Regions from separate parts of the Microcystis wesenbergii NRERC-220 genome, predicted to be linked through region 1. Evidence: predicted binding sites of a transcription regulator. Region 1 holds the regulator's gene; the other holds the start of a gene.

The links. Region 1 encodes HrcA, which represses chaperone genes, less so after heat shock. Its sites were predicted from a motif close to TTAGCACTCNNANNNTNNGAGTGCTAA; they were not measured.
Region 2: groL (chaperonin GroEL) is a predicted target of HrcA. The motif match lies at 2,317-2,343, and genes of this name have one in related genera.

Annotation. Positions count from the first base shown of each region.
Region 1 covers NZ_JAVSJA010000001.1:3,620,371-3,633,006, reverse strand. Annotated here, with positions in the region: gene metK (methionine adenosyltransferase) at 1-774, shown strand, start outside; gene RAM70_RS17670 (sll0565 family protein) at 1,030-1,431, opposite strand; gene RAM70_RS17665 (DUF6439 family protein) at 1,504-1,785, shown strand; gene RAM70_RS17660 (ATP-binding protein) at 1,782-2,183, opposite strand; gene RAM70_RS17655 (RNA-guided endonuclease InsQ/TnpB family protein) at 2,371-3,558, opposite strand; gene rlmD (23S rRNA (uracil(1939)-C(5))-methyltransferase RlmD) at 3,873-5,240, opposite strand; gene RAM70_RS17645 (DUF29 domain-containing protein) at 5,243-5,695, opposite strand; gene RAM70_RS17640 (helicase HerA domain-containing protein) at 5,752-7,446, opposite strand; gene menA (2-carboxy-1,4-naphthoquinone phytyltransferase) at 7,834-8,742, opposite strand; gene RAM70_RS17630 (PEP-CTERM sorting domain-containing protein) at 9,039-9,635, opposite strand; gene RAM70_RS17625 (hypothetical protein) at 10,163-10,456, shown strand; gene hrcA (heat-inducible transcriptional repressor HrcA) at 10,443-11,519, opposite strand; gene RAM70_RS17615 (rhodanese-like domain-containing protein) at 11,886-12,224, opposite strand; gene RAM70_RS17610 (hypothetical protein) at 12,434-12,636, shown strand, end outside.
Region 2 covers NZ_JAVSJA010000001.1:2,920,106-2,932,741, reverse strand. Annotated here, with positions in the region: gene RAM70_RS14550 (DNA-methyltransferase) at 1-430, shown strand, start outside; gene groL (chaperonin GroEL) at 598-2,280, opposite strand; gene RAM70_RS14540 (SH3 domain-containing protein) at 2,960-3,595, opposite strand; gene RAM70_RS14535 (glycoside hydrolase family protein) at 3,828-5,366, opposite strand; gene RAM70_RS14530 (sensor histidine kinase) at 5,985-7,427, shown strand; gene RAM70_RS14525 (saccharopine dehydrogenase family protein) at 7,517-8,614, shown strand; gene RAM70_RS14520 (mechanosensitive ion channel family protein) at 8,618-10,300, shown strand; gene RAM70_RS14515 (hydrogenase maturation protease) at 10,227-10,730, opposite strand; gene RAM70_RS14510 (Uma2 family endonuclease) at 11,082-11,765, shown strand; gene RAM70_RS14505 (LCP family protein) at 11,789-12,636, opposite strand, start outside.

The sequences.
Region 1 (12,636 bases):
TTAGCGGCAGTCAGAAAAACGGGTGAACTGTCCTATCTGCGTCCCGACGGTAAAACGCAAGTATCGGTCATTTATGAAGATGGTCGTCCCGTGGGTATCGATACTATCCTGGTTTCTACCCAACACGATGCTACTATCGGCGATATCACCGATAATGATCTCGTCCAACAAAAGATTAAAAGTGATCTCTGGGAAGCGGTAGTACAACCGGTCTTCAGTGATTTAGAGATTAAACCCGATGCCAATACCCGTTATCTGGTTAATCCCACCGGAAAATTCGTCATTGGTGGACCCCAAGGCGACGCGGGATTAACGGGACGGAAAATTATCGTCGATACCTACGGTGGCTATTCTCGTCACGGTGGCGGCGCTTTCTCTGGTAAGGATCCTACCAAAGTTGATCGCTCCGCGGCCTATGCTTGCCGTTATGTGGCCAAAAATATCGTCGCGGCTGGTTTGGCCGATAAGTGCGAGATTCAAGTGGGTTATGCGATTGGGGTAGCTCGTCCGGTGAGTCTCTTCGTGGAAACCTTTGGCACTGGCAAAGTCGCCGATGATGTGATTCTGGACTTAATCAATAAATACTTTGAACTCCGTCCGGCCGGCATTATCCAAACCTTTAACCTGCGCGGTTTACCCAGTGAAAGAGGCGAGCGTTTTTACCAAGATGTGGCCGCTTATGGTCATTTTGGTCGCAATGATCTCGATTTACCCTGGGAAAAAACCGATAAAGCCGCTATCCTCAAAGAAGCTTTGACTTCTGCGGTAGTATAGGGTTAAAAATTAACTGCAAATTTTGATTCAGGAATAGAGTTTAAGGCTCTATTCCTTATTTTTGTCTAGCTATAGCAGTTATCAGTATTCAGGAGACAGGAGGCAGAAGGCAGGAGGCAAAAGGCAGGAGGCAAAAGGCAGCTTTGTTCTCCCCACACCCCACACCCCACACCCCACACCCCACACCCTACACCCCACACCCCACACCCTACACCCTACACCCCACTTCCCACTTCCCACTTCCGGTGCAGTTAATCACCCCGTAAAGGATCGCAGAATCCAACCCAGTAAGACTCCGATACCACCAAAGCGGACAATTTGCCAAAAAACTTCCCCCAGCAGTCCGCGACGGATTCCTTCCCAGAATAGGCGCTTTAATTCTCCTTCTTTGAGTAAATTGCTTTCTAAAATTACCTCTAATTCTTGAATCTGTTCGCGAATTTGTGCCAATTCCTTTTCTAGTTCAGGTAGGGGATTTTCGCGCCATTGGGGTTCTATTTGACTAAATTGTGCCTCTAGGTCTTTTTTTTGCTGTTCTGCTTCGTTGATCTGTCGATAACGGTCTTTTAGTGTTGCGATCGCCGCTTCGACTTCTTCAATCGCTTGGGTAAATTCTGCCGATTCATCGTTAGGGTACGGGTTTTCTTCTAAGGACATGGACTCGATGGGATTTCCTGCGTCTAAACTATAGTTATAGACGATTTTACGGTTTTACGAAACCTTTTGATTATGATTCCATCCCCTGTCTCCTCCCCATCTCAGACTCTTGATCATCTATCTACCCTGGAATTGGCGCGGATTTTGGCGGAACGTTTGGCGATCGCACCGATTGACTGGCATCGTCTGAAAGCCAATCGTAATGCTCGGGCTGCTGAACAATTAGGGACGGCTTTGGTGTTTTTATTAGATAATCAGCCAGAAGAAGCACTTCCTCGGCTACAACAGGCTACAGGCTGGCTCGATCGCTCGATTTCTGCTCCTCCCTGTCCTTCTCACGGTCACGGTCATTAATTAAACCAGCGTTCCTGTTTAATTTGTTTACAAAGTTTCAGTTGGGTTCCTTTTTGATTCCAGTGAACTTGGTCGAAGATTTGATATAACATACACAGTCCTCGGCCATTTTCCGCTTCTTCGGGGGGAAAATTGGGGCAATCGCAACTACAGCCATGATGGGGACAACGGGGGGTAAATCCACAACCTTCGTCGGTAATTACCCAAGAATACTCGTCTTTACTGCTGGAAAAGTGAACGACCACGGTTTTGCTGGGATCGAGATGATTGCCGTGTTTAGCGGCATTAACTAAAGCTTCTTGCAATCCTAATCTAATTTCTGGTTCTAATTCTTCGGGAATACTAGCGGTCAATAAATCTAAAATCGGACAAAGATACAAGGTGGAAGCGAAACTCATGGTGTTCCAGCTTCGTTTGCTTGTGGGCAGTGAAATAGCAATCACGCGCTTTACCTCTAGCTTTTATTCAATTACTGTTCTCTTACAGAAAGATTAAGGTCTCTTAACCGTCGATCTAGTTGACATCCTCACCGCCGTGAACGGACGGTGATTCCCAAACCTCACGATTTAGGCTTCGGCCGTGAGCTCAGCCGAACGGTTTCTGTTTCTTTCCCGAAGGATTTTTCGCACCTGCCTTAACAGATTTACTCTGTTCTGGTCTTATAGTCGCTCCACAGACTGACACCGCAAGCCCTGCGGCCAAAATATTTTTACTGGCGTTAATATCTCGGTCATGGTGAGTCCCACAGTCTGGACAGTCCCACTCTCGAACATTTAACGGCATTTTCTCAGCAATATACCCGCAATTACTACACCTTTTAGAGCTAGGAAACCATCTATCTATTTCGATGTAGTTTCTCCCATACCAACGGCATTTATAGGCTAATTGTCGGGTAATTTCTCCCCAGCTTACATCAGATATTGCCTGAGATAATTTCGGGTTTTTGACCATATTCTTGACGGCTAAATTCTCAACCACAATCGTTTGGTTTTCACGAACTAATTGAGTGGTTAGCTTATGTAAATGGTCTTTTCTGCTATCGGTGATTTGAGCGTGAATTCTGGCTACTTTGATTCTTGCTTTTTCCCGATTTTTTGAGCCTTTCTTCTTCTTAGAAAGATTTTTTTGGGCCTTTCGCAGTCTCCGATAATGCTTTTTAAAATGCTTGGGATTAGATACTTTATCGCCATCGCTGGTAATCACGAGGCTACTAATTCCTAAGTCAATTCCGATGGCTTTATCTGTTACTGGTAGAGGCTTAATCGTTGGGTCATCAAATCTAATTGAAATATGCCAACGTCCAGAAGGATGTAATCTGACTGTTACTGTGCTTGGTTCACAGCTTTCTGGTATTTGTCTTGACCATCGAATAGGTAAGGGTTCTGTGCATTTGGCTAAATAGATTTGTTTGTCTTTGAACTTAAAAGCAGATTTGGTAAATTCGGCACTTCCTCCCTGATGTTTTTTCTTAAAGTTAGGATACTTAGTACGACCAGCAAAGAAATTAGTAAAAGCTGTTTGTAAATGTCTTAACCCTTGTTGTAAGGGTACACAGCTTACCTCATTGAGAAAGTCTAATTCTTCTTGCTTTTTCCAATCGGTCAACATTGAAGAAGTTTGAGCGTAGCCTACTCTTTCTTGTCTTTCATACCAAGCTTGTGTTCGTTCGTGGAGAGCTTTATTGTAAACCAATCTTACACAGCCCAATGTGCGCCGCAATAGCGACTCTTGTGTTGGTGTGGGGTAAAATCGAAACGAGTAGGCTTTTTCCATACCTCACATTTTAGCATATATTTCGTAAACGATGCTCATATTTAACAGTAAAGCCGTCGTAGAACGACGGGGTTTCAGACCCAAAATTTTCGATGATTGCCATACCTAATGAGTCATATTTTGTCCCTTTTCTGTCTCTGAGATGGATTAGATATTTTTATGATTGATCTACAAACCAATCGAGAATCAAGGCCACTTTGAGCGGGTAATTAATCAAAAAAGTAGTTGACTGGAACGGGTCTTAATATGCTATTATCCTTACCCATTGACTTTTCGACCATAAACGGCTAAAGTGTCGGGTTTTTCCTCCTATTTCATCCTACCATATTCGCTGTTTTTTGTCTAAGAAAAGCGGCGCATTCGACGTGGGGAGTTTGGGGAAAGAAATCAGCTGTTTGCACTTCTAGCAGTTGATAATCGCCTGTTTTACAGAGATATTGCAAGTCTCTGGCTAAAGTTGCACTTTGACAACTGATATAAACAATGCGTTGACTTTGCAGCCGTAACAGACTATCGAGGACAGATCGATCGCAACCTTTGCGGGGCGGATCGAGTAGAATAATGTCGGGTTTAACTGTCAGTTGCGGTAAAGTTTTTTCTACTGCCCCCAAAATAAAAGTTGTGTTGGTAATATTATTTAATTGGGCGTTAATCTTGGCTCGATCGAGGGAAAAGCTATAGGATTCTAGTCCAATCACCTCTTTAACCCGTTTAGCGAGGGGTAAAGTAAAAGTACCGATACCACAGTAGGCATCAATAAGAATTTCTTCACCTTTAAGGTCTAATTTCTGACAAATAACCGCAAATAAGGCTTCAGCAGCCTCTGTATTAACCTGAAAAAAGGTATCGGCAGCCAATTGATAGGTTAATCCGGCGAACTTTTCGGTAATATAGTCCCTTCCGGCGATAGTTGTGGTCTGAGGTCCAAAAATAGCATTCCCTCGATCGGGGTTATAATTCACGGTTACACCGACTAAATTGCCGTATTTTGCCAGCCATTGCCGCGCCTGGGTCTCAATTCCCTGTAAATTATGATCGGTACTAATCAGGGTTAATAAAATTTCTCCAGTGTGGCGGCCAATTCTCAGGGATAAATGGCGTAATTGTCCTTGGTGGGTCTTTTCATCATAAATTGACCAGCCTTGCTCCTGAATATCCCGTTTTATCTCTGCTAGAAACGGATTTAAAGCCTGATCTTGAATCGGACATTGATTGAGATTAATCAGATGATGGCTGCCGCGACGATAATAACCTGCTTGCACATTGCCGGTGGGGGAAAATCCGAGGGGATAGGTAGCTTTATTGCGATAAGCGAGGGGAGAATTACCGGTGAGGGGAGGATAAACCAAAGGATCGCTAAAACCGCCAATTCTGGTTAATACCTCTTGTACTTGCTCTTTTTTGACCCGAAGCTGAAATTGATCCTCGATGTGTTGCCATTGACAACCACCACATTTATCGGCAACAATGCAGCGGGGCCGGATACGATGGGGAGAAGCTTGTAGAATAGTTTGTAGTTTGCCGATCGCATGACTTTTTTTAATATAGGTGATGCGAGTTTGAATGCGATCGCCAATGACCGTATCTGGCACAAAAATCACCTGTCCTCGGTATTTTCCCACACCTTCGCCCGTATGGTTGAGGTCGGTAATCTCGATCTCGATTAAATCACCTTGTTGCATAGTTAGGGAAACCAGTTTTCATCCAGGGTTTCTGCTGGGGTAATAATGACTTCTATGGGAATTTCTTGCTTGCTCAATTTCGAGACTATTTGTCTAGCTTTTCCATAACAAGAATCGAAAATTTCGAGGAGATAAGGTTTTAAACTAGGACTGTCTTCCAGCAGATCGGCAATTTCAACTCGAAAATTAATAATTGCCGCTTCCCATTGATTAGCATTATACTCTCTTTCCGTCTGCCAATAAACTAACTTGAGCAGATGAGCTAATAATTGAATTAACAAACTTTTGAGAGCGTGTCGATTATTTTTTCCCATACTTGCTAATTCCTCGATCAGATTAGTCCAGTCAACCGAGGCAAAATCCTCCTGTCGTAATTGGTTAACGGTTGTCTCGATCCATAGCTGAAAATCTCGATCGTATAAGCTGATCTTCGAGATCGGTATTTGAGCGGTCATGGGAGGTAAACAGTAAAAACAATCCAACTCTATTCTACAATCAAAAATTAATTTTTCTAAAATCCTAGATCGGCTTTGGCAATTTTGGCCGCCGCTAATACTTCCTCATCGGGTAATTCTCGCCAGTCGGTCGCACCTATTTCAGCATAGAATTTTTGATCGTAGGCGCGAGTACGAATTACTACCGGCATAGGAACCGCATGACCTAAAACTAAAGCCTGTTGTTTTGAGTCTAATTTCGCTAAAACTGATCGCAAACTTCCCCCTCCAGAAACCCCAGTAAATATAGCTTCGATGTCCTTTTCATCGTTTAATAAACAGGTGATTCTTGTTCCTACCTGAGACATGACTTCGTTATCAATTCCTGAAGGTCTTTGATCGACAATTAGGAGAGTAACAAAGTATTTTCGCATCTCCCTGGCAATAGTTCCAAAAATAGTTTGATGCACCACGGCAGCATCTAAAAATCGGTGAGCTTCTTCAATGGTAATCACTAACTGTTGCGGCCGATCGACGGGGTTTTTAGTTTGTAAAAAATATTCAGCTTTTTTAACATAATTAGCATGAATCCGACGGGTGATCATATTGGTGGCTAACATATAGGAAAGCATATTACTTTGGGAGCCAAATTCGATGACAACGTGCTTACCCGCATCTAAAGCTTGTAAAACCTGATCGATATAATTGTGGGGACAAACACTTTTTAGATATTTCAAACTATCTAGACGCATTAATTTTCTCTGGAGGGACATAATTGATCCCGCATGGCCCTGTTTTTCCGTACAGAAGATTTTAATATCCTCGTTACTCATATTTAATAACTGAACGATCCAAGATTCTCCATACTCGTTATAGAGAATATTGGCATTATCTAAACTAGCTTCTGAGATGCCTAATTCCCGACCGATTAAACGAATATCTTCGATTTCAATCTGATTATAACTTAAGAATAATTCCTGCGCTCCTCGTACTCCCCGGCGTTTGGTAGAATCGGGATCGAGGGTATAAATTTCCACCTGTCCGGGAAATAATTGACATAATCCTTTCACCGTAGAAACCTCCTTCCCTTCTTTCATCGCTTCCCAACCGTATTCCGAGTGCATATCAAACATGAGGTTAACCCCTGCTTGTTTGCGAATAATACCCGAAATTAACAGCCTGGTTAAAAAGGATTTTCCCGTCCCGGATTTGCCAAAAACACCGTTACTACGTTCGACAAAGCGATCGAGATTAATACATATTGGCACGTCCATGTCAAGGGGTTGACCAATAGCAAAATTCTTTCTGGTGGGATCATCTTCCCAACCGAAAACCATGCGAAAATCCTGCTCACAAGCTTCATAAACTTGGCTAAAATGGGCGGGAATAGTTTTGACTGGCAGTAATTCTAAATCGGCGCTAGTTTGGGGTTGAAAAGAGGCTAAAGAACTGTCGGAAACTGCGGGGGAATTACCTCCCGTCGGAGTAAACATGAGCATAGGTGATAGTTCAATTGTACCATAAGTGCCGCTACCCGCCAAAACATCGCGCATAAAACTATCATCGGGATGGGGAGGGTTAGCGATAATCCGGGGACTGGAGTTACCCAGGGAGACATCGGTGAGGAGACAGAAAAAACGCGAGCGAGTGCCTTGCACAACCAAAAACTTACCGACGCGCATATCTTCGACGGAAATATCCGGATAAAGACGGATTTCTAAACCTTCACTCAGGGAACCTTGAATAACCGATCCGAGGGGTTGTTCACTCATGCTAACCTTGATTTGTGGCGATCTATCCCCCTATTCTGTCACTTTTCCGTTAATCAGTGCAAACTCGATCGGGTACAGTCATCAGTAATCAGTGATCAGTAAACAGTAAAAAGACAGTAGGAAACTGGAAGATGTACCAGACTAAGGCTGAATCCGCCGTATTTAATACTTCCCACTTAATACATACTGCACACTTAAAACTCAAATCTGATAACTGATAACTGATAACTGATAACTGATAACTGATTCAAGTCGGTTAATTTTTTTTCGGTCTATCCTGCCTAAAAATGAGGGGTTTGCAGGCAGGCACGGATTCCCATTATGAATATAAGTATAGGTCAAGTGGCGGGGTTTTGTCAAGGGGTTTAAGAAAAAAAATCGGGTTGATCAACGGGAAGCAAGGAAATAACCAAGGGAGAAGAGAAGGCCACTAAAAAAGTGAAGATTAACCGCTATAAACTTGCAGTTACTGACTAGCTGAGGTTGGTCATGATTTTGGTTAACGTGGTGGACTAATTGCCAAGCGAAAGGGAGACTAAGAAAAATTAAAAGGGTGAGAGGGGGATAAACTTGCAGCAGGACAAAAACCACCGTTAAAACGTAAACGAGAACCGTCACCACCGTTAAAACTCTAGAACCTTTTAAAGTACCTAAACGGGCAATAGGTGATTTTTTACCCGCTTTGAGATCATCGGCGACTTGATGGAAATGGGAACAAAAAAGGATGATAGAAGTGGTAATCCCGATAATAATTGAAGCCGCTAGACTAGAGAGAGAAAAAGCACCGACTTGGGAATAGTAGGCGGCGGCAATCGCCAAGGGTCCAAAAGTAAAGAAACAGATAATTTCACCTAATCCTTGATAACCGAGACGGAAGGGCGGTCCTTGATAGGTATAGCCCAAAAAACAGCAGAGGGCGATTAATTCTAGGATCATCCAATCGCCTCGCCAATAACTAATAGCAAAAATACCAGCAATACCCACTAATAGAAAAAGATTACTCAGCCAGAAAATTAAAGATTTATTGCCGGTTAAATTAACGATCGAATGGGCTTTATTGACATCGATCCCGGTATCGGCATCAAAAACATCATTACTGAGATTTAACCAAGCGAGAATTAAAATAGCTGAGAGGATAAAGGTGGCAAAAATCGGCAGAGAAAATCGACCTGTTTCCTGATCAGCGATCACAGTTCCCAGAATAATCGGTATAATCGCCACACTATACATTGGTGGTTTAAGGGCTGCTAACCAAAGTTTTTGGGGCGAGGGAGTGGTGACAGTATCGCTGGTCATAGTTAAATAGGGTTTGCTGAAAAAGTTTTTCCTAGGGATAGGGTGTGGCCCCCCAACCCCCCCGACATCGGGGGGGCTGGGGGGTGTCGGGTTTTACCCATATTTTCAGGGAAAAAGTCCCTGAATTTCCCCCCGATAACTCCAATGGCTGGCACTTTTTGATTTCAAAAAGGACTAAAGATATTATCCAACAAGGTTTTTAGATTTATTCAGCAAGCCCTAGATAGTTCTTCAAAATTGAGATGCACCCAACCCGACACACCTCGTTTTAGTGTCAAACCGAAATTTTAGATGATTTAGACTTTGGTTTTGGCTTTTTCTTGCAGTTGACGACGAGTAGCGGCACCGGCTAAACCCAGACCTAATAAACCGATAGCGGTCATAGTTCCGGGTTCAGGTGTTTTGGTGGTGATTTCTAATTTAACGCCATTAATTCCGGTTGTACCAGTACCAGAGAGGACGCTGAACTGAACCACGAGATTTGTATTAGCAACACCTGGAACAACGGAAGTCAGGTCAATGTTATAGTTGCCAGTGATAGAGAAAGTGTCAGTAAAGACAGAACTACCGTTAGATAATAAATCGAAGGTGAGGGGGTCGCCAGCAGTGTAATTAAATAGAACATTAGCGGCGACGAAATTACCTAGAATTGCACCGCCGGTGGTGGGATTAAAGGGGATAGTGCTACCACTGCCAGCACCATTAATGGTGGCACTAATCCCATTGATGGGATCGGGACTACCGGGAGGGGTGGAGGGGGAAGTAAAACCACCTGTAACGTTCACGAATTGAATCGGTAGGGAGGTAACAAGGGTTGCCGCTTGGACTGCGGGGGCAACTAGGGCAACGGTGGCGAAGGTGGATAATAAAACTGCAACTTGATGGCTTCTCATGATTTTTCCTTGTCTAATAAGGGGATAAATTAAGCAAATTGCCTGAGTTCAAAAGGTTTAGGGCAACATCGGCAGAAAATTAACATCGGCAGAAAAAAAATAAGCAATACATACTATCACTGTTGATGTTGATCGAGCATTTTAATTGCCAGCTTTTGGTTTTGTCAAGGAGATTTTTGGAAATTTTTCTTGACATAAAACAATTTACCTGCGTATATCCCCGAAAAAAGCTGATTTTAAAGTGAGCCATTCATAAGTGAATATTATCAAAACCCTGGACTGGGGATAGGAATTAATCTATCCCATCCCATGAAAAAGCCCTATTGGAGAAAACTTCAGTTTGTCAAGACTGTTTGGTACATTTTAGGAAAACTTGACATAATCTTTCATCTCAGCCGAGAACAAGCCAAATATCTTCATATAAATTTATGATTAGGGTGGGTTTTCTGGAGCGACTCAAGCGATCGCTAAAGATGTTATTATCTAGGACAGTCAGCTGAAAATTCCTGCAACTTTCCCGGCCACCGATGAGAGCGATCGCTAAAGATGATATTCTTTATATTCACCATGAGGATGTACCTGTTTATAAAAAAGGCGGTTCAGTGGTGAGAAATAGTTATTTTTGGGCGCTAAAATCGATCGCCTGTGGAGCGCGTCGGGGACAGGATTGGGAGTTCGATGCCGAGGTGTGGGTGGCGCTGGTGCGGATGTTGCTCTGTTTTGCCAATTCTGGCTATTTGGGGGATGGTGAGACAATTTTAGAGTTTACTGTCGATTGTCCTATTCCCGAACCTTTGCGGGGGATATCTACTTACTTATAGTCTCGCTGAGATAGTTAGCGGTGGATTCCACTAGGGGAATGGTATTTTCGTATAACATTCGCGTCGGTCCGATAATGCCAACACTACCGACGGGAGTATCTCCCTGTTTATAAAAAGCGGAGATAAGAGTACAAGGGCGCATGGATTCCAGAGTACTTTCGGAACCAATGGTGATTTTGACTTTTTTAGCTGATTTTTCTGGTTCTGGTCTTTGTAAAATCAGGGGTAAAAGGCGATCCTGTTCTGCTTCCAATAGATGCAGTAACATTTGTACTTGTTGCCATTGGGCGAATTCTGGCTGTCGAATGACTTCAGCGACACCATGGACGATAATCTCCGGGGTGGCAGTGGATTGGAGACTAGCGCTGATTTCTTGGCTTAATTGTTGGAGAAAATGGGTATAACGGGCAAATTCTCGCTCGATTTGCTGCCAATCGAGGTTAATTAAATCTGCCAAGCAATAACCTTTTAATTTTTCCCCCAGAAAATTAGAGAGGATTTGTAATTCTTCTGCTAATCCATCCTTCTTGTCCGTTTCCATAGACTCAGGAATCTCTATCATAACCGAGCGTGTTTGTAAACTATCTGTAACAATAATTAACATGATCTGCCGGCCCGAGACGGGGACTAATTGCAGATGACGCAGGGTATTGGTGAGGGTGTGGGGGAGGGTAACGATAGCGATATAACCGCTTAAACCGGCTAAAAGTTGGGTGGCCCGTTGTAGCAGACTTTCGAGACTCCAAGCGGGAGATTTAGCCTTTTGATGCAGATAATAGCCGATTTTTTCGCCGATACGGTCATCGGGAGTCATTAACTCATCGACGTAGAGACGATAACCCCAATCGGAGGGAATGCGTCCGGAGGAAGTGTGGGGTTGATAGAGTAAACCTTCTTTTTCCAGTTTACCGAGAGCATTGCGAATCGTGGCGGAACTAACAGTAAACTTGTACTCATCGAGTAGAGTTTTCGAGCCAACCGGTTCGGCCGTGGCGATATAATGTTGGATTGTCGCCTTTAAGATCTGTTGATAGCGATCGCTGAGATGGGTTCTAGCGGACATAGGGGAATAATCTTAACAAAAGATTTATAACATTTTTTTAGACAGTATAACGCTTATTCAGTTATCAGTTATCAGTTATCAGTTATCAGTTATCAGTTATCAGTAGTCAGTAATCAAGGTTCTTCGTTACTTGGTATGGTTCGATCGGGGGGCATAAATCGACTAAATCCTTACCTGACAAGAGATTTAATTGATTAGTTCGCTCTAGATCGAAAACAATTGACAAAAATAGCAGCAATGTCTGTCTCTATAAGGGTTTCATTCCTTATAACCCCGTCCATTGCATAAGACAAACCGAGGAACCGTAATCAATGGGGAGAAAGGGGATGGTTTACCCCTCTTTTTTCCCGATGGGGGCCATGAAAATTAGTAGCGGGGAATATTAGGATCGACGAGAAGGGAATAAGCATCGATGCCGCCGTTAATATTTTTAACATTAGTAAAACCCTGACTTTGTAGCCATTGGCACATTTGCAGGGATCTCATGCCATGGTGACAGATAACGAGGGTTTCCGCTTGGGGGTTGAATTGGGTGGCAATAGTGGGCGACCATTCTCGGTATTGACTCAAGGGTAAAATGGTAAAACTGGCCACAGATGCGATCGCAACTTCCTCCGGTTCGCGCACATCAATAAGTTGTAAATTAGGATCATGATCGGCTAAACGGAGAGCGAGTTCATGGACGCTAATTTCGGGAATGCTCATAGATTTGGTCTTAAGAATCGGTTATCTTTCCTTTAGATTAGCAAATGGGGCGACTCCGAGCGGTTAGGGACTTGCGTAGGAATAATATCGCAGCCAAGTGGGGGGATTTGGTCAGTGCCAGAGCGGGGGGGTGATATAATGGGGAAACGGCAGGTATTGAAGAGATTGATGCTTTTTAGTACGCCGATTAATCGACAAGCTGAATTTTGATGAATATTGAACAAGCCGTTATCGAAAACTTGCGAAAACTTCCTTTAGAAAAGCAACAAGAAGTCTTAAACTTCAGCCAATTTCTAACTCAGATAACTTCGCCAAAAATTGAAGAGATGACCTCCCAAGAAAAAGCAGAAGATTGGCTAAAATTTCTGGAAAGTCAACCCAAGGATACCCCCGGATTACCCGATGAAGCCTT
Region 2 (12,636 bases), 700 kb from region 1:
TTTTTATCTCAAAAATTGCCAAGAATATACTTTTAACTTAGATAATATTCGTGACCCTAACGTTAAGTATCCCAATCAAAAGAAAAATGGTAAATATCGTTGTAATCCCCTCGGTAAAAATCCTTCTGATGTGTGGGAAGTTCCTAAAGTCACTACAGGAGAAAAGCGCAGTTCTAAGGAAAGAACTGGACATCCTGCACAATTTCCTTTAGCAATTGTCGAGAGAATTATACAAGCTTCATCTAATCCCGTAGAAATAATTCTTGATCCCTTTGCTGGTTCTTGTTCTACAGGAATAGCGGCCTTGGGATTAGGAAGAATTTTTGTGGGTTTTGAAATTCGACAAGACTATTGCGAGATAGCTGCAGAGAGATTTAAAAGATTTAAAAAAGAAAGAAGCAATACTCATATTCAAGGATCATTATTCTAGATTTTTCCAGACAATTGGAGCAATTTATAATTTTCTACATCAGAGGAAAAAGGCGATCTCTGTGGTTGAGGAAAAAAAACCTGCCCCTAATGCCGATGATAACGAGAAAAGGGACAGATTGGCTCAATTGAATGAGATTATTTTGAGAGGCCAGACGGCATCAGGAATTACATCATACCCATGCCACCCATGCCGCCCATGCCGCCCATGCCACCCATGCCACCCATGCCGCCCATGCCGCCCATATCGGGGGCTGCGGCTTCTTTAACGGGTTTTTCGACCACGAGGGCTTCGGTCGTTAGGACCATACCGGCGATGGAAGCGGCGTTTTGAACGGCTGACCGCACCACTTTAGCCGGATCGATAATTCCAGCGGCGATTAAGTCTTCGTACTTGCCGGTGAGGACATTGTAACCGACGCTAAAAGCGGTCTCGCGCACACCTTCCACGATCACATCGCCTTCCACACCGGCGTTGTTGGCTAACTGACGCAGGGGGGCTTCTAGGGCTTTGGCGACGATATCGGCGGCGACTTTTTCCTCATCGTTAGTCAAAGAAGCTTTGAAAGCCTTCACCTTAGAAGCCAGATGAATCAAGGTTGTACCACCGCCCGGGACGATACCTTCTTCCACGGCGGCTTTGGTGGCATTGAGGGCATCTTCGATGCGGAGTTTGCGATCCTTGAGTTCGGTTTCTGTGGCTGCCCCGACTTTAATGACGGCCACACCGCCGGCTAATTTAGCGATGCGTTCCTGTAATTTTTCCTTATCGAATTCAGAATCGGTTTCTTCTAACTGTTTTTTCAGTTGGGCGAGACGTTTCTGCACATCGGCTTTATTGCGGCTGTCCCCGGAGGCGACAATAATTGTATTGTCTTTTTCTAGGGTGATTTTTGCCGCTTGCCCTAGCAGATCGAGGCTAACCGTGTCAAGACTCAAGCCCACTTCTTCGGAAATCAGACGACCGCCGGTGAGGATGGCGATATCTTGTAAAACCGCCTTGCGACGTTCCCCAAAACTGGGGGCTTTGATAGCGACGACATTTAAGACTCCCCGGGCCTTGTTGACCACTAGAGTGGCTAAGGCTTCGCCGTCCACATCTTCGGCGATAATTAATAGGGGACGACCTTGACGGGCAACGGCTTCGAGGACGGGGACTAATTCAGCGATCGCACTGATTTTTTTATCCGTAATCAGGATCAGGGGGTTGTCGTACTCGACGATCTGTCTTTCTTGATCGGTGATGAAATAGGGAGAGATATAACCGCGATCAATCTGCATCCCTTCCACTACTTCTAATTCGGTGGTTAGGGATTTCGATTCTTCCACGGTGATTACGCCATCGGTGGTGACTTTTTCCATGGCGGTGGCGATCATTTGTCCCACTTCTTCATCGTTGCCAGAAGAAACGGTGGCCACTTGAGCGATCGCATCTCCAGCGATCGGTTTAGCGACGGCGGCGATTTCTTCCACCAGATAGGCGATGGTTTTGTCTAGTCCGCGTCTTAAAGCGACGGGATTGGCCCCGGCGGTAACGTTTTTCAGACCTTCTTTAATTAAAGCCTGGGCGATGATGGTGGCGGTGGTGGTGCCATCTCCCGCTAAATCTTTGGTTTTTGCCGCTACTTCCTGAATTAATCTCGCCCCGGTGTTTTCGAGGGGATCGGACAATTCGATTTCTTTGGCCACGGTGATGCCGTCATTAACGATCTGGGGGGCGCCGTATTTCTTTTCTAACAAGACATTGCGTCCTTTCGGACCGAGGGTGATTTTTACCGCATCGGCCAAGGCGTTGACACCTCTTTCTAGGGCGCGACGGGATTCATCTTTAAAGGCAATGATTTTGGACATGGTATCGCTGTTGTGATAGGACTCCTTATAGTTAATTTAGCACTCTTAGGGCTTGAGTGCTAAGATGCGGCCGCGGTCATTGAGGGGATAACGATGTTGAGGAGATAACGATGTTATGTCCCCACGGCAGACTGAATTGAGTTAAAAAAATAAAAAAAGACCAAGAGAGCCTTCTAGTTTGACAAAAAAAGGATAACTCCGATTAACCCGAAATCGGGTTAATCGGAATGGCGATCGCTTGAACTTGAATTTTTTTTAACTCGGATGTTCCTGACTCTTGGTTTCGATATTTTTAACTTTTTCTTCTCCTAATTTGTTAGATTTTTTGATAATTTTAAACTATATTAATAATCTAATTCCACAGTTAATGTCGCATTTTTTATTGTCGATACTAACGATATTTAACCGAATATAGCGTTTCCTAAGCTAGTGAGGTACACCTGTTTTTCTTCCCCTTTGCCTTTTGCCTCTTGCCTTTTGCCTAAAACCCATAACTTTTGTACCTCAGCAGACTGAAAAACGCTATAACTGCCATCTTCTTGTTCACTTCAAGGGAAGCTCCACAGGCAACTAAAATAGTTTTTATGACAGTTATAATTGATATTCTGATGACTACTTAGTTTTCAAGTAAGAGCCTCCTTAATGAATTAAAAGAATAATATTGATCTTGTATTTGCTACTAAGGATAAACAGGATTACGCCTATACCAATCAACGTAAGTTAAACTTTTTGGAGAAATATTTTGCATAAATTTTTCCAAGTTTTGACGCTCATTTGTGTTAGTACCTAATCCAAAATCGAGAGAAGATAAAACTGCTCGGCGAATAGTTGGACTTTGACGATCGAGAATGGCAACTAAAAATTTCGGATTTTGATTAGCCCATTGTACAATAACTCGGGCATAATTTTCTTCAACTATTCCATCTATATACGGAGACATTTTAACCAAAGTTTCTGCATCTTTTTGATAGCCAATTGCTGCTTTTTTTCCAAGTTTAATTATAGTCGGCAGTCCCAATTCTATAAGTAAATCACGACCTTGATCACAAGAAATTCGAGAAATTTGACTACCAGCTAACCAACCGGCAAGAGGTAATTTAATTTTCAGCCATTTTTGATAACGCTCACTTAATTGTACAGAACTGCCGCTAGGTAAAGTGGCAATAACGTTATTTCCTTGTATTTGAGGATAGGAACGGATATTCACATAACCATCGCGGGCGGTAACAAAAAATTTTTGACAAGATTCTGCGCTAACAATTGAGTTACCTGTTAGCAATAAAGATAAGGAAAAAATGGTAATTGTGCCTAACATTTATGGTTAGAAAAGTTTTCAATGTACCAATAATTACTAGAGACAATTGAATCATCATTAAACAATTCAATTGCCCCTTATTAAAGATAGGCTAGGGTTTGGGACAAGTTCCTAAACCCCAATCCACAAAAAAGTCTCGTGGGAGCATCTCACCTTTGTAACCCCTAAATCAGGTTTTATGTCAAGATATTTTGAAAGCCTTGCTAGAAACCAGTTTTAGGGACAAGTATAATTACTCACTTGCATAAATGAGATGCTCCCAGTCTCGTGGGTCAGTTTCCCGAAGCCAACGAACAAAACGTTGATAATCGCCAATCGTATAAATTCCCACACATCCTGCGGTACCAGGAGACTTCTTGCGGCGATTCCAGTCGATGTGAATTTCAATAGCACTTCTACGGGTTGAATTGGGCTTTTGATAAGTTAAAGGCGTTGACACTGGACCAACTCCAGGATCAGGAAATACAAATTTTCCAGAGTAATCATCTTTGTGTGCAGGACCCCCTGCCCATTTAATATTCTCAATTCGCCATAACCCTTCTGGTAGCGGCTCAAATGATTTAGGTACACTAGCGGTAGCCGTCTTAAAAATCTGTCTCGATGGCGTACCAGAACAGACATTAAGACTGTCTTTCAGTTGTCCATCTTTAAAGTATTCCATTTTTAAAATGAAACAACCAAATTCATCTTTTTTGTTGGTTTTGGTTAATTTAAGATAATTTTTACCCGGACTGGATACGCCGACAGGAGGAGTTACAGGAACTGGATTTCCTTCCCACAGTTTTTTCCAAGTCAGGGGGCCGACTTTGCCATCTGCTTCATTAGCTCCAAAAAATTTGGCTTGGAAAGCTTTAACAGCTTGATCCGTTCCTGAACCAAAGTTGCCGTCAATTTCCCCTTGATAGTAGCCCAAATCTCGCAAACGTAACTGCAATTCCTCAATATCTTGCTTTAAACTGGCGGGAGTATCTTCGTCTGCTCCCATTCCAATTATTAAAAGTTGATTATCCAATGAGGGAGGAGCATCAACTTTTGTGATTGTCGCAAATTCCCTTTTTTGAATTAAGATTCTTTCCCCCGCAGGTACTTGTTTTTCCTGGGGGGCAATGAGGAAATTTTTAGCATTAGGATATTGACGTATGACGGTAATTAAGTCCTCTTTATCTGGGCTTTCTACAGTCAAAATTTCTATAACATCAGAGCCTTTTCGAGCCACAATAATCGTATCATCATTATTTCTGTCTCGATAGCCCTCTAACCAATCAACTTGAGCTTGTAAGGAGGGTTCAGGCTTGTCTAAAGGTTTTCCTTCACTTCCAGATTTTTCAAATAAAGCCTTTTCCTCACGGCGACGATTAGTTAAACCTTCTAAAACAATTTTCACTCCGTTTTGTGTTGCTTTATTCCAAACTAAAAATTGTTCTGCCGCTCCAGTAAAATCACCACTATTAAGTTTTTTCAGTAGGGTACTTCCTTGAAACGCCCCACCACCGACGTTGTAGCAAAAAGAAACTAGAGCATCGAATTGATTCTGATTGAGTCCTACTGTTACTTTTTTGGTAACTAACTCAGCAAAATCGTCAGCTTCTAATTTTAATAAGTCCTCCGCTTCTGCTTCGGTGACAATATCTCCTAACTCCACAGGTTGCCCATTGGGATAACGAATCGTTCCATAACCAATAGTAGGTATTCCCACTGGATCTAAGTAAGCATTGGCACGAAATCCTTCCCATTTTTTAATTAAGTCAAGACAGATTTGCGAAATTTCCATATTTAATTTTCCTCTTAATTCTCAGAATTTGCTCACGGCAAAATATAGTCAATAACCGACCCCAACTATTGCTGGACAGTTACCACTAATCAACTGTTTACCTAGCTTGAAAGCAGCACTTAAACAGGCAAACCAAGGGCCGATGGTTCCTCCCATTGACGTAATGTCAAGGCAAAAGGGTTTGGGATCAAAGATTGGTTAGTTAGGGAAATAATTGGGTAACACTTTTAAGTTATTCAATGATAACTATAGATAAGCAAAAAAAATACTTAAATGTAACAAAAAAATACATAGGTGGGGAAGTGTAATTAAATATCAGACTTATCGAGGTTGAATTGAGACACGAACCCCACAACCGGCATAGGTGATCAACTGGACTAACCTATATTACAAAGTGCGAAGCCGATTGACAGCCTTTCTGATCAAGATGAAGTATAACCTAACCTGGTATCGACGACCGACTCCCCAAAGCGAAAACTTTGTACCTCACCATTAAGATAACTACCATCAAAACGCGGATATCACTGCCAATAGAGTTCGGTTTTACCGTTATGGAATGAGCATTAACAGGGGTAATATTCTAGGTAAGGAATTTGTATCTAGTCAGTGATGAAGACGATGTTAAAGGGGTCTTTACCGAAATTAAGCGATATTTTCCCGCCGACTGACCATCAGGACCGGGAAACTTTCACCCCCAATGCTTTTTATCCTAATTTATCGGAATGGCTCAAGCGCTCGCAACTGAAAGCGGAAAGTGAGTGGTTCGCAGCGATCGCCGCTTTAGAAAATATCTTATTACAAAACCAAAATCATGCTGCCGCCGGTCGGGGTTTAATTCTCTCCGGTCCGACGGCTTTAGTTAGAGAAAGCAAGGCTTTAACGGGTTTTGAATTTGGTGTTTTCACCGTTAAAGCTTTAAAACATTTACAATGGCCGGGTTTGCAATTGCCTTCTCAGGAAAAATCCGCCGCCGATGTTTCCCCGACGGAGATTCATGAATTGCCTCTCTTGCCAACGGATCCGATTGCTAATGAAAGGTTTTGTCTGGTTTTTAGCGAAAGTTTCGCTCTTTTGCTGGTTTTAGGCGAGGATCAGTGGGGTTTGTCCTCTTTTCAATTTTCCTTTGATCCCGTCCTCACTCAGCAAGCTTGGCAGCAGTTGCGGCAACGATTAGTTAATCTGCGTTATCCGCAAATCGGGACTTTAGAGGCAATTATCGAGGCTAATGGCAGTCCCTCGCCGGATTATCGTCTAGTTAGCCAATTTAGTCGCCAATTACTGCAAAATTTACCCGACCAGTCTAACTTAGACCTGAAAAAAACGAAATCGCCTATCAATGCCGAAATCACTCCCCCAGAGGAAGATAATTCTAATTTAGAATCGGGTTGTGATTTGGAGTTATTGCGCGCCTTAACCCACGAAATTCGCACCCCTTTAACCACCATTCGCACCATTACCCGATTATTGTTAAAACGGGCAAAAGTAACGGAAGATGTGCAGAAATATTTAGAAACAATCGATTTAGAATGTAGTGAACAAATTCAGCGCATGGAATTAATTTTCCGAGCCGCAGAATTGGGTATTAATCCTCTGGTAGATAAACCGATTCAATTAATTCCAATTGCTCTAGAAAAAGTCTTTCAAGATAGTATTCCCCGGTGGCAAAAACAAGCTAAACGGCGCAATGTCAATTTAGAAGTTAATGTACCGAAAAAATTGCCTTCGGTAATTAGCGACCCGAATTTATTGGATCAAATGTTAAATGGAGTCGTGGAAAAATGTACTCGCAGTATGGCTAGTGGTGGTCTGTTACAAGTACATATATCAACGGCAGGAAATCAATTAAAAATGCAGTTCCAAACTCAGGTAAAATCGCCTAATCTTACTTTCAAAGATTTAGGAAAAGTCTTAATGTTTCAACCAGAAACGGGTAGTTTAAGCCTGAATATGAAGGTGACTAAAAACCTTTTTCAAGCTTTGGGAGGTAAATTTATTGTGCGTGAAAAACCCGAAGAAGGTGAGATTTTAACCATTTTCTTGCCCCTCGGACGCATTAAATAAGTTGGGATTATGCTAAAATTTTCATCTTGGAAAATAGCCAAAATTGCCAAGAGGATGCTATACTAGGGCAAATATTATTGATAGTTGCCATGGAAAAAACTGTTTTAATTTTAGGTGGCACTGGTCGCATTGGTCAAAGTGTCGCCCTAGATATTATTAATCATACTGCAGCTAAAATTATTATCACAGGACGCAAGGAAAAAGCCATTAAATTACTGCCAAGAATGCAGTTTTTGGCTTTGGATTTAGAAGAAATAGACAAGCTTAGACAGGCAATTAAAAATAGTGATTTAGTCATTCATTGTGCCGGTCCCTTTCACTATCGCGATGGCAGGGTAGTAAAAATTTGCATCGAAGAAAAAGTCAATTATATTGATGTTAGTGATCATCGTTCTTTTTATCAAAAGTTAATCCCCTATCGAGAATTAGCGATAAAAGCGGGAATAACTGCCGTGGTTAATACGGGAATTTTCCCCGGTATTTCTAATAGTATAGTGCGGGAGGGAGTCGAACAGTTAGATAGGGTAGAAACGATCCGTTTAAATTATGCCGTAGCCGGTTCAGGAGGTGCGGGATTAACTGTGATGCGGACTACTTTTCTCGGCTTAAAAAAGCCTTTTTTAGCTTGGATTGAGGGACAATGGCAAGAGATTAAACCCTATACTGCTAGAGAAGTAATTGACTTTCCCGCTCCTTTGGGTAAAACTGGTGTTTATTGGTTTGATATGCCAGAAACCTATACTTTTGCTGAATCTTTTCAAGTGCAAAATGTGATCACAAAATTTGGTTCTATTCCCGATTTTTATAATCATTTAACTTGGATTACTGCCCATATTTTTCCTGATGCTTGGGTAGAAAGTTCTCGGGGAATCGAGTTTTTTTCCCAAGTTAGTTATCGCATGACAGAAGTAACCGATAAATTTTCGGGAATTGGGGTGGCAATGTTGGCAAAAGTCGCCGGATGGCAAGGGCAGCAAAAAGCAGTTTATCAAGCAACTATGCTTCACGAAAACACTGCCCAAGCAGCGGGTTGGGGAACTGGCAGCGTGGCAGAATTAATCTTAGCGGCAAAACTCCAAAAAGCCGGGATTTATCCGGTGGAACAGGTGTTATCCACAGAACTATTCCATGCTACGATGAAAAAAAGAGGTATTAAACTCGATCGCTCCTGTGCAATTGTGGCTTAGAAGATGAAAAAAATCTGGCGTTACTTAGGGCTGTTTTGTTTAGTTTTGTTACTGACTTTATCCCCCATCTTCATGATAGCAGCCCAGAATAATCCTGCTAAACAAGGACAGGAAACACCCCTGGAAACTTTGGGAGAAGTTTTTCCCGTCATGCTTGATAATCAAGAACTTTTTACGATTCGGCAAGGAATAGGTTCTTTTTCAGCGCAAGAAAGAGCGAAATCGATTACAGATAGAATTGAAAAAATTGCCGATGACGATGCTCTTTCTCCTGAAGATTTAACTATAAAAATCGATCCTGAAGACAAAAACCCTTCGATTATTTTGGGAGATACGGTTATTGCTACTATTACTTCTAGAGATGCCAAATTACACGCGGTCAGTCAAGAAGTATTGGCCGAACGAGCTTTGGCAAAGATGAAAGCAGCCATTGTCCGTTATCGTCAAGAACGTCAACCAGATAACCTCTTCAAAGATGCAGTTTTGACGGTAAGTGCTACCTTGGCCACGGTCTTAATTTTCTGGGTAATAATTTTTATATCTTCGCGGGTTTTTCCCCAGATTCAGAGATTAATCACCTCCCTAGTTCCTGGGGTCGTATTCCAAAATTTTGAGATTATTAGTTCCCAGACAATAGGAATTTTTTCCCTAAGAGTTTTGCAATTTATCCGCACTCTGATTATTTTAACTATTCTCTATTTTTATTTAACTTTTGTCCTTCGTCTTTTTCCCTGGACTAGAAAATTTGGTGATGGTTTTCTACAATACTTTTTTAGTGCTTTGGAAGTTATTTCCCAAGAGATAGCAAAATATTTACCCAATATTTTTATTATACTGATAATTGTTTTTATAACTCACTATCTGTTGAGAGCAATTAAACCATTTTTCACTGGATTGGAAAGAGAAAATTTAGTAATTAATGGTTTCTATCCCGATTGGGCAAAACCAACCTATAATTTACTGTCACTGCTGATAATTGCCTTAGCTATAGTCATCGCTTTTCCCTATCTACCCGGATTTAATTCTCCGGCTTTTCAGGGGGTGTCGGTATTTTTAGGGGTGCTATTTTCCTTGGGTTCCACCTCTGCTATCGCTAACGTGGTAGGAGGAATTATCCTCATCTATACCCGCTCTTTTCAACTAGGAGATAAAATTTCTATTGGTGATGTTATTGGAGATGTGATTGAAAAAGGATTATTAGTCACCCGTATTCGCACACCAGCTAATAGAATTATCACGATTCCTAATTCATCGCTGTTAAACACCAATGTGATTAACTTTAGTGTCTCTCAAAGGGAATTCAAACAGCCTTTAATTTTGCAAACCACAGTCACTCTCGGTTATGATTTACCTTGGCGTAAGGTTCACGCAACCCTGAAAGAAGCAGCCTTAGCCACTAAATTTATTGTCTCAGAACCTGCTCCTTTTGTCTTGCAAACCAGTCTCGATGATTTTTATGTCAGCTATCAGCTAAATGCCTACACCGATCATCCTAGCAAAATGGTGTATATTTATTCTGAATTACATCAAAATATTCAGGATAAATGTAACGAAGTCGGTATCGAAATTATGTCTCCTCACTACAAGGCTCTCCGGGATGGCAATCACAGCACTATTCCTGAAAATTATCTGCCGGAAGATTATCAAAGTCCGGCTTTTGGTATTCAGTCAAATCCTCAGAAGTAATAATTTTCCTAATAGCTTTAATCGCTTTTGTCAAGCCCTTTTGAGTTATTGTTGATAATTCTTCACCAAATTCACAGTTAATAGCAGGAATAAATATTCCCCAGGCCCTGGGAGTTTGTTGATAAATTGCTTGAGTTAATGCTAATAAAGAAGCGGGACTTTCTGCATGACCGAAATTATTCCATTCCGTAACTGCCGCTAATTTTTCTATCCGGATATCGGTTTGATTAGATAATACCGCATCAACAAAAATAACTAGGGAAGCATCAGCCATATCGGCCGCTAACTCAGGAGTCAATTGATGGGTAGCGATGACTTGCAGATGAGGCCAATTCTCCTCGGCGATAATTTCGGCTATTCTCACTCCCACTCCGTCATCATTTCTTAAAGTATTACCGTAACCGATGAGCAGTATTTTAAAATTATTCATGGTTATAGCATTTATCTTAATGATGAGGTGCAAAGTTTTCCTTTTTGGGGAGTCGGTGGTCGATACCAAATTAGGTTATAAGCTAAGACGCATTTAAAGCGCTTATTCTTAAGATTAGCCGAATCTCCCCCAATCCCTTTACTGTTGCCTCTTGCAAGAGTGCCTCTTGCCTCGTCTCAACAAGCAATTTAAATGCGCGGGCAGCTTACTTCATCTTAACGAGAAACGCTGTAAAATAAGTATAGGATATCTTCGATGCTCTCGATGCACAGCTTAACCTAATCGATAAATTAACTGAGTCTGCTAAGAAAACTTAAGCCTTGATAGTAGTTTCTTGATGAGCCAAAAATTATGCTATCGACTAACATAGTTTCCTCTAATATTATTCCCCCTCTCGAAAATGGTGATAGATTAACTCGTCCCGAATTCGAGCGCCGTTATCAAGCAATGACAGAGCTAAAAAAAGCTGAATTAATCGCAGGAGTTGTTTATATGGCAGCCGCAGTGAGAGCCAAAAACCACGGTAAACCCCACGCTAATATTATCGGTTGGTTAACTGCCTACGAAGTGGCGACACCGGGGGTAGAAACACTGGATAATACTACTGTGCGACTTGATGGGGATAATCAACCACAACCAGATGCTTTATTAAGAATAGAAACCGGTGGACAATCAAGCATTAGTGAAGATGATTATGTAGAAGGCGCACCGGAATTAATCGTGGAAATTGCCGCTTCTACCGCTTCCTACGATTTACACGAAAAACTCAAAGTTTATCGTCACCATGGAGTACAAGAGTATATTATCTGGCGAGTTTATGATGTTCAATTGGATTGGTTTCGGTTAACTGATGGGGAATATTTGCCCCTAGAATCAACTCAAAATAACATCCTTTGCTCTCAAGTTTTCCCTGGATTATGGCTAGATAAAAATGCTTTATTATCGGGTAATTTAGCCGAAGTTTTGGAGGTGTTAAAGCAAGGAATAGTTAGTCAAGAACACCAAGATTTTTGTCAAACTTTGGCTAATCAATAACCCAGATAAATTTGATTTTTTTCTTAGTTGCCTAGGGATGGCTCAGAAAGATTAGCTGACTTTTCTTGCCAATCTTGACCGGTTTTAATCGTCACATCAGAAGCGAGATTCCCCGTACTTTCCACCAAAACTTCCCCGACACCAAGACTGTTATGCAGGTCAGAAGCGAGGGAATTATCCCCTTTTTGAGCAATAATTTTGGTAGTTTCTAGAATTGGCGATGAAGACTTAGAGACAAAAACATTTTCATAACCCAATGAGCGCAGATATCTGACTAGAGTTTGCACCGCTTCTGGATTATCGGTGCTGTCTTCCACAGCTATGCGAGTCGGTTGCGTCGTTTCCTCAATGTCAGCCATAAAAGAGCCGTGGTTAAAATGTTGAGCCACTAGCTCTTGAATTTTACTTTGATTGGGCAACCAATAACTGATCCCCTGCCGACCATCACCATTAAAGTCTCCGGGTAGCAGTAGCATTTGCACATCAGCGCGCTGAGTTTTGGAGGCAAAGCCGGCTAGGGCGAGTAACTCCTCTAAACTGAGATTAGTATCGATATGATTGCGGATAACCTCGATAATATCGGGAATTTTCAATAAAGTTGCTGGTTTTAGGGTTTGTTCCACTAAAGACCGCATTAATTGCTGTTGTCGTTGGATACGACCGATATCGCCGTTAGCATCGTAACGAAAACGGGCAAACTGGAGGAATTTCTCGCCGTTGAGGTGTTGTTCCCCTTTTTTCAGGTCAATGTAGAGGTGTTGACTAAAATCTTTGTACTTCATGTCTTTGGGAACATATACCGTCACCCCCCCCAAAGCATCAATTAATTTTTCCACACCCTGCACATTAATGCGAACATAGCGATCGATAG